DNA from 3 places in the Colwellia aquaemaris genome. Region 1 is predicted to be linked to each of the others. Evidence: predicted binding sites of a transcription regulator. Region 1 holds the regulator's gene; each other region holds the start of a gene.
What was found. The regulator FliA, encoded in region 1, starts transcription of late flagellar genes. The targets are predictions, from matches to a motif close to CTAAAGNTNNNNNNNNNNNNGCCGATA.
Positions count from the first base shown of each region.

Region 2: the regulator FliA is predicted to act here: its motif matches at 1,737-1,763, upstream of pomA (flagellar motor protein PomA).
Region 3: the regulator FliA is predicted to act here: its motif matches at 2,019-2,045, upstream of AC27HL_RS11740 (VC2046/SO_2500 family protein).

Region 1 covers NZ_BAAJLV010000001.1:860,693-863,863, forward strand. The annotation lists gene flhF (flagellar biosynthesis GTPase FlhF) at 1-665, shown strand, start outside; gene AC27HL_RS03825 (MinD/ParA family protein) at 709-1,551, shown strand; gene AC27HL_RS03830 (RNA polymerase sigma factor FliA) at 1,573-2,286, shown strand; gene cheY (chemotaxis response regulator CheY) at 2,337-2,720, shown strand; gene AC27HL_RS03840 (protein phosphatase CheZ) at 2,751-3,171, shown strand, end outside.
Region 2 covers NZ_BAAJLV010000001.1:734,430-737,600, forward strand. The annotation lists gene dxs (1-deoxy-D-xylulose-5-phosphate synthase) at 1-469, opposite strand, end outside; gene ispA ((2E,6E)-farnesyl diphosphate synthase) at 492-1,382, opposite strand; gene xseB (exodeoxyribonuclease VII small subunit) at 1,375-1,629, opposite strand; gene pomA (flagellar motor protein PomA) at 1,862-2,626, shown strand; gene AC27HL_RS03260 (flagellar motor protein MotB) at 2,635-3,171, shown strand, end outside.
Region 3 covers NZ_BAAJLV010000003.1:496,493-499,663, reverse strand. The annotation lists gene AC27HL_RS11755 (hypothetical protein) at 31-225, opposite strand; gene AC27HL_RS11750 (hypothetical protein) at 360-830, shown strand; gene AC27HL_RS11745 (YchJ family protein) at 958-1,446, shown strand; gene AC27HL_RS11740 (VC2046/SO_2500 family protein) at 1,443-1,985, opposite strand; gene AC27HL_RS11735 (ATP-binding protein) at 2,109-3,171, opposite strand, start outside.

The sequences.
Region 1 (3,171 bases):
ACGATATTATTCAACGTGGCGGTGTTGTATCTTTAGTTGGGCCTACAGGTGTCGGCAAAACCACGACGATCGCTAAACTTGCTGCTCGTTTTGCACAAGTTCACGGTGCAGAGCAAGTGGTTTTAATATCAACAGACAGTTATCGGATTGCTGGATTTGAGCAATTAGCGACTTATGGCCGAATTATTGGTTGTCAGGTTAAACTTGCTAAAGATGGCAATGAACTTGACAGTTTATTGCAACAATTTTCGCAAAAGAAATTGATCTTGATCGATACTGCTGGAATGGGGCAAAGAGATATGCGATTGAACGAGCATTTAACTACCTTAATCGCTAATGCTCGTGTTAGAATCCGTAATTACTTAGTATTATCTGCAAATACTCAACCGCGTGTAATGCAAGAAAATGTTGAGCGTTTTAAACGTATTCCACTAGCGGGATGTATTTATACTAAGTTAGATGAAAGCTTAAGTGTTGGCGAAATTATCAGCACATCGCTGCAAAATGGTTTAGCAATAGGCTATCTTACTGACGGGCAAAGAGTTCCTGAAGATATTAAGGTTGCAAATGCTGAGAAATTAGTTACGCTTGCAGATAGAATGGCGATAAAGTCTCAGTCGCCAGCAGTTTCATGGCGAACAACCGCAGCTGCGGTCGCTGTATAGCTGTCTTGATATAGGCAGTCACGTTATAAGAGAAGTTACATAGATGATAGATCAAGCGAGTGGCTTACGAAAAATGCAGGATTCTCAACAAATAAAAGTCATAGCCGTTTCTGGTGGTAAAGGTGGAGTTGGTAAAACTAATGTCTCACTCAACACTTCTATTTCTTTAGCAAAGTTAGGTAAGCGAGTACTAGTACTCGATGCCGATTTAGGTCTAGCCAATGTTGATGTCATGCTAGGCTTACGCGTACAACGCAATTTATCTCATGTGTTATCTGGTGAGTGCGAATTGGATGATATTATTATTGAAGGCCCAGGTGGCATAAATATCATTCCTGCTACATCAGGCACACAATCAATGGTTGATTTAACGCCATCTGAGCATGCAGGCCTAATTCGCGCCTTTAGTGACATGCACACTAAATTCGATATTTTAATTGTTGATACGGCCGCTGGTATTTCTGACATGGTGTTAAGCTTTTGCCGCGCATCTCAAGACGTTTTATTAGTGGTTTGTGATGAACCAACTTCAATTACCGATTGCTATGCTTTGATGAAATTACTTAGCCGAGATCACGGCATTTTTAAATTTAAAGTCGTAGCAAATATGGTACGTAGTTCGAAAGAAGGGCAGCAATTATTTGCAAAACTTTCGAAGGTAACCGACAGGTTCTTAGACGTAGCACTAGAGCTGGTTGCAGTCATTCCATTTGATGAAAATATTCGTAAATCAGTTAGGAAACAACAAGCTATCGTTGAAGCATTTCCTGAATCACCAGCCTCTATGGGCTTTAAAGCGCTTGCTAAAAACTTAATGAGCTGGCCAATTCCCCAACAACCTTCGGGTCACTTAGAGTTCTTTATTGAGCAATTGTTAGAACACTAACCAACAAGCGAGCGAGTTAGAGTGGTTAAAGTACATGCTTACAGTGTTGATAAATCTGCTTTATTAGAACAGCATACCGTGTTGGTTAAGCGTATTGCTTACCATTTACTCGCACGCTTACCTGCCAGCGTTATCGTTGATGATCTTATTCAATCGGGCATGATTGGCTTATTAGAAGCTGCAAATAATTTTGATAATAGCAAAGGTGCAAGCTTTGAAACCTTTGCCGGCATCCGTATTCGAGGTGCCATGCTTGATGAAATTCGCCGTGGTGACTGGGTTCCACGTTCGGTACATAAGAATAGTCGAATGATCAGCGAGGCCATTAAAAGCCTAGAGGCAGCATATGGTCGAGATGTTTCGGATGCTGAAGTTGCTGAAAAACTTGAAATTTCATTAAATGACTACCATCATATGCTTAATGAAGTTAGTTCAGGTAAAATATTAGGCATTGACGATTTAGGAGTTAATGGGGACACCATTGAGTTGGCAGAAAGCCACCAGCAAGATGACCCCTATGCTAGCATTGAACAGAGTGTTTTTAAAAAGTCTTTAGCTGAATGCATTTCTACTTTACCCGAGCGGGAAGCTTTAGTACTGTCTCTGTATTACGATGAAGAGTTAAATCTTAGGGAAATAGGGCAAGTGCTTGATGTAAGTGAATCAAGAGTGAGCCAAATACATAGCCAGGCGATGCATCGTTTAAAAGCACGTATGCAATCATGGCAAAGTTAAGTAGAATAGAGTTATTGTTAGAATTTTAAATGTTCTCACCGGAGGGTGCCTTGGATAAAAATATGAAAGTACTTGTTGTTGACGATTTTTCAACAATGAGACGTATAATCAAAAATTTGTTACGCGACATTGGCTTTACCAATATTTCAGAAGCTGATGATGGTAGTACGGCATTACCAATGTTAAAGGAAGGTGACTATGACTTTGTTGTCACTGATTGGAATATGCCAGGTATGCAAGGGATTGATTTACTTAAAGCAATTAGAGCAGATGCTAAATTGTCTCATATTCCAGTATTAATGGTTACTGCGGAAGCGAAAAAAGAGCAAATTGTCATGGCTGCACAAGCCGGTGTTAATGGTTATATTGTTAAGCCATTTACTGCTGCGACCTTGAATACCAAGCTAGATAAAATTTTTGAACGTCTTGGTTAATCGATAATTTTTGCCACGCAAGGACTTCACATGACTACAAATACCGGTGTCCATGTTTCTTTGGAACAAGCTAAATTATTGGTTGAATATCTTGAAACTGACCAACAAGATAAAGCAAATGAATTGATTGCAGAAATTCAGAATCCAATTAATTCTGAGTTATTTGCTGAAATCGGCAAATTAACGCGTCAATTACATGACTCTTTAAATAACTTTCAAGTGGATACTCGCTTGAATGATTTAGCTACCGCAGACATTCCTGATGCTAAAGAGCGACTAAACTTTGTTATTAGTCGTACTGAAGAAGCTGCAAACAAAACAATGGACGCAGTCGAGTCTATTTTCCCCGTTGTTGATAATATTCAGCAGCAAATTAGTACCGTGAATCCATTGTGGCAGAAATTGATGCACAATGAGCTTGATATCGGTGAGTTTAAAGCATTGTGTCGCG
Region 2 (3,171 bases), 130 kb from region 1:
CGGTCATGGCACCATCACCGATAACGGCAACAACTTTACGATTCTTACCTTCTTTTTCTGCCGCAACAGACATACCAAGCGCTGCTGAAATAGAAGTACTTGAATGGCCGACACTTAATACGTCATATTCACTTTCTTCACGCCATGGGAATGGGTGCAAGCCGTCTTTTTGGCGAATTGTATGTAGCTGGTCGCGTCTACCGGTTAGTATTTTATGTGGGTATGCTTGATGACCAACATCCCATATTAAATGATCAAATGGTGTGTTGTAGACGTAATGTAAAGCGACAGTTAATTCAATCGTACCTAAACCTGAAGCAAAATGACCACTGCTTTTACTTACTGAATTTAAAAGGTAACGTCTTAATTCTTCACTGGCTTGCTCTAATTGGTTTTGTTCTAATTTACGTAATTCACCAGGGCTATTAATGTTGGCCAGTAAAGGGTATTCAGTTAGGTTTATAGTCATATTATTCTGTTTAATTTAAAAATTAATGTTTGCGACTGATTATGAAAGTCGCAAAATCGGATAAATTCTGTGTATTGTAGGGCAAAGTGGCTAAAGCTTGAAGTGCTTGTTGATATAAGTTGTCAGCTTTTTCTTGTGCGCCCGTTAAACCGAGTAAGGCTGGGTAGGTACTCTTGTCCGCTTCAAGGTCTGAACCAGCAGGTTTGCCAAGCTCTTCTTCGGTGGAGGTAATATCAATAATATCATCTCGCACTTGATAGGCTAAACCTACTAACTTGGCATATTGAGATAGTTGACCTTTGTCGCTGCTTGTTGCCTTTGTGCTGCATTCTGCGGCCATCATAACTGATGCTTCTAACAAGGCGCCGGTTTTTAATGAATGTAATTTCTCCAACTCTGACAATGAAATTGCCTTACCAGTTGCGGCTAAATCCAATGCTTGGCCACCACACATGCCTTGATAACCGCTGGCATTGACTAAATGCCGTAACAACTCGATACGTTTGGCTCCTACTTCGGAAGTAAATGGGTGGTTAGCAATAATATCAAATGCTAATGTTTGTAAACTATCGCCAGCAAGAATGGCTGTTGCTTCATCAAAGGCTTTATGGCAAGTGGGTTGTCCGCGTCTTAAGTCGTCATCATCCATCGCTGGTAAGTCATCGTGTAATAATGAATACGCGTGAATACACTCTAAAGCTGCGGCAACACCATCAATATCACTTTGTTTTGCATCTAATGCTTCGCCAGTGATATAAGCAAGGTAAGGGCGCATACGTTTGCCACCAATAAGCAAACCATAACGCATGGCGGCTAATAGTTTTTCATCATTAACGGGTAAGTTTTCTAGCTTATGAATTAGGTAGTCGTTAATGCGTGTTTGTACCGCCTCAATATTAGTCAGTTCAGTCACTACTATTGTTCTCTTCATTAATAAATGGTGTTAACTGTGCTTGACCATTTTTCTCTAGCAGAATATTAATTTGTTGCTCAGCACCTTGTAGCTTTTCTTGATTGTGCTGACTTAGACGTAAACCTCTTTCAAATAGGCTCATTGATTCTTCAAGACTGAGATCACCTTGCTCTAAATTTTGCACTATAGTTTCTAATTCTGTTAGCGATTCTTCAAAGCTTAAGTTTTCAATTTTCTTTCTTGCCATGGATTTTTTCAGCGTGATATGAACTCTAGGCGCAAACTTACCTTAGCTGGGGCGCTGGGTCAATTAATGTGATTTATTACGAGGAAAGTAACTATTATTATTTGCTACTTAAGTTATTGACAATATGGGCGATAATAGAGGTATTATCAAAAATATAAGTATTCGCGTAACACCTATTCATCAGGTATTATCAACTTAGCGAGTATATCTTGAGAATTTATCGGAGGCATTTGTGGATTTAGCAACGCTATTGGGAATTGTAGGCGCTATTGGTTTTATTGTGATGGCAATGGTGTTAGGTGGCGACATTAATATGTTTGTCGATACCCAATCTATACTGATTGTATTTTGTGGTTCAATCTTTGTGGTGCTTTCAAATTATAATCTTGGGCAGTTTTTCACCATAGGTAAAATCGCCGGTAAAGCATTTTTGTTTAAAATTGAACAGCCTGATGAATTAATTGAAAAGTCAGTAGAAATGGCTGATGCCGCTCGTAAGGGCGGTTTTTTGGCGTTGGAAGAAGCTGAAATTTCAAATGCCTTTATGCAAAAAGGTGTCGATATGTTGGTTGATGGCCATGACGCAGATGTGGTACGAGGCACCTTGCAAAAAGATATTACCTTAACCAGTGAGCGCCATGAAACAGGCATAGGCATGATGATGGGCTTGGCAGATGTTGCACCCGCAATGGGCATGATAGGTACCTTAATCGGTTTAGTTGCTATGTTATCAAATATGGATGACCCGAAAGCAATTGGCCCGGCAATGGCGGTAGCATTGTTAACTACCTTATACGGCGCCTTCTTAGCGAACGTTATTGCAATCCCAATCGCAAATAAACTTAAGCTTCGTTTAAATGAAGAAAAAATGAATCAGCAATTAATTCTTGATGCCGTACTAGGTATTCAAGATGGCCAAAACCCTCGTGTAATTGAAGGTTTGTTGAAGAACTACCTTGCCGAAAGTAAGCGCACAATTAGTACCACCGAAGAGTAGGGGGATTAATTATGGAAGAAGAATGTAAATGTCCTCCACCGGGGCTACCCGCGTGGATGGGAACATTCGCTGACTTAATGTCGCTGTTAATGTGCTTCTTTGTTTTATTACTGTCTTTCTCCGAAATGGATGTTTTAAAATTTAAGCAAATTGCAGGCTCAATGAAGTTTGCCTTTGGTGTGCAAAATAAAATTGAGGTAAAAGATATTCCTAAGGGAACCAGTATTATTGCCCAGGAGTTTCGTCCTGGTAAGCCAGAGCCGACACCGATAGAAGTTATTCAACAACAGACCATGGAAATGACCCAGCAAATGTTGGAGTTTCAGGCGGGGGATGAAACTTCAGCGGGTGGCCGACAAGAGCAACGGGGTACCGAACGTGGTGGTCAATCGCAAAGCACGGCAGATGAAATGTCAGCACAAGCGATGCAAAAAGCCAAAGATGAATTAGAGCAAGCGTCGCAAGAACAGGTGAATGAACTGGTTAAAAAAATAGCTGACCAGCTTGAGCAGCAAATTCAAGATGGTGCCATTGAGCTAGAGTCA
Region 3 (3,171 bases), on a different contig from region 1:
GGGTTATTTAAATAGGTTAATAGAGCAAAATTATTTTGATGACATATTCATTTGCATAACATTACTTAGCAAATTAACTTCTTCATTAATATCTGCAAGTGCATTTCGCAGATTGTTTAAAGCGTCATGTGAACAAGTGTCTGTGGCGACAATTAACTGTAAATCGTCTAATGCACTTTTCACTTCTTTTACACTTAACTGTATTGCTCCTTGCGGCTCCATCACAGAGGTTCCTTTTTTATTGTTGATTTTAAAATATAGACCAAGTCTCATTTTTTACAAAAATAAAATCAAAAATGCTTGAAATAGCATCAAAATCGATATACTGTACATCCATACAGTATATCGAGGTAATACCTATGTTGAATATTAATAAATTGAATTTAAAATTAAATAACAACAACTTACTAGTAAATTCACTTACAAAGTCAACCAGCATCACAGCAAATAAACGCCAATGGTGTAACATTGTTAATGTTAAAGATGTCTGTGATATTTCAGATAATTACTTGAGTATTTGTCAAACTCATTGCGCTGATAATAAATGGATCTTGATGATAAACCCCGATGACAAGCCACTAGTTCAACTGTCATCAGAGGGGAAAATTGACCCTGCAAAAATATTAAAAGTGAACGCAAACAAGGTAAATGTTAACTTTATACATATAAAAAATACCTTACTTAAAGGTAACTGTTCAGCAATCATTCTTGCAAAAACTGAATTTAATCAAAAACAAATTGCAGAATTATCAACTTATGCTGAACAGGGAAAAACACAATGTATTTTAGTACAACAAACGATGCCTCAAAATACAGCGCAACTGCACTAATGCCCCTGCATATCAGAGCATAATTCACATTGAGAGTAAGGTTTTGCTATATTATCGATAGGGAAAGATTAAAGGTACAATAGTGAAATATGATAAACTGTTGTTTTTGTCAATAAAGTAACTATTTATGCTATGCCCGTGCGGCTCAGAACGAGCCTTTAATTTATGCTGCCAGCCGTATATTCTAAACAAAATAACGCCACGTACTCCAGAGCAACTTATGCGTTCACGCTATAGTGCCTATGCGACTCAACAAGCAGAATATATTTACAACACCTACGCACAAACAAGTCGAAAGTCGCAATCAATAGATGATATTAGCCAATGGGCAGCAGCAACAAAATGGATAAAGTTAATTATTCATTCGAGCAGCGACTTTAATGTTCAGTTAGAAAAAAGTGAACTTGCTCAAGTTGAATTTTCAGCCTTTTATCAATACCAAGGTGATATTTGGCAAATGCGTGAATGTTCAAATTTTATCTACGAAGATAAGCAATGGCGTTACCTCGATGGCAAGGTATCCGAAAGCGATGCATTAAGTAAACCTAAACGTAATGAAGCATGTTTTTGTGGTAGTAAGAAAAAATTTAAACAATGCTGTGCAAAAAACTTTTAAGCATGTGCTGCCATAAGCGGTGACTTTACAATTGTTGTTTGAACAGCCGCTAACCAAGCTTTTGCATTAAATTCAGCTCTTTGGTTATCAAATTGTTGCGATTCGAGTTTATTGTCACTATGTTGCTGCTGACAATAAAGACTCGTATTCGCTAAAATATCACTGGCAATATGCTTGGCATCATCTCTAAAGGCAAGTGGCTTTGGCTGTAATGCATTCAGTAAATGTAGCTGCGCTAATTGTTTACTTTCAACCAAACTTGCCTGATCAAATGCAGATAATTCACTAATATCTGCTATTGCTAGTGGCGCTTCATCAGGCAATTGAAACTCTTTACGCAACAATTTGGCAGAGGTAATTTTTTCAGGAGACTTCGAACGAGGTAATTTAAACTGACTATGTGCCCTTACATCATCGGTGAGCATTGCCAGTAATAAGGAAAAATCAGAACGACGTGCCGAATGAACACTTTCATTAAGCTGCTCGCCTAATTGAAGCTCATGGGTCAGAATGTCATTTGATAACGCGTCTACTGCCAAAATTTTCTACTTATTTGCCGTTGATAAAATAAGTATCGGCAAGAGCGAAGTTAACTTTAGGCGAAATTATAAATAAAGTTTAATTCCTTTATAATTTACAACGAATTGTATATAAATTAACCATTATGAGGAGGCGTGCTTTATTGGCCACGACAAGATAAAACATGCACCGCCATTTTTTCCATCAACAACAGAAGCGCTGCCACCATGCCATTCCATGATACGACAAACAATAGCAAGCCCTAAGCCAAAGCCTCCCGTTTCGCGGTTTCTTGATAAATCACCACGAGAGAAGGCATCAAAAATAATGCATTTAAAGTCGTCACAAACACCTTCGCCATTATCAGTAACATGAATTTGGCAATGTTGATTATCTTGCTTAACCGTAATATCTATTTCGCCATTACCATATTTAATTGCATTTGAAATGTAATTGTTAAGCGCCCTACTAATAAAATGCCTGTCAACATCAACTTTGCAATCGCCAATATGGTTATTAATTACAAAGTTCTGTTCAAATTGCTGATAATTTCCAACTTGCTGTTGAATAATATCGAGTACAGATTCCTGAGTAAAATTAAGATCCGGCTTGTCATTATCAAAACTGGCATAAATAAGCATTTCACTGATCAATTGCTCAAGCTCGCAAATATCTTGGCTAATGGCCGTTCGATATTTTTCCTGCTTATCTTTATCTTCCGTACAAGCGAGCATTTGCAGCGCAAATTTAGAACGAGCTAATGGTGTTCTCAGCTCATGTGCAACCGCTGTAGAAAGTTCTTTATGTGCTTCAATCAAGCGTTTTATACGACCCGCCATGGAATTAAAGGCAGTAAACATGGGAGCAGTCATGGTAGATTTGGCTTTAGGGATGGCAATATCAAAACTATCTTGGCCAAATTCAACGGCACTTTTACGCAATATATCTAGATCCCTAGATAATGGCCGTAACCAGAAGAAAAGTAAGCAGGCCAAACTTGCCAGTAATACAACTCTTACTAATGCTTCAGCACGTGGCCGAGTTGGCATTTTCGCTGGACCTAAAACAATAACCGCATTTGAACTTTCGATTCGGTGATGTATTTCTACTGCGTCATTGTCATAGTAAATATGGGTGTTTTCTGCACTAATAACATCATGATCAGGATAATTGAGTTGTTTAACCTCATGTTCTGATAATAATTTT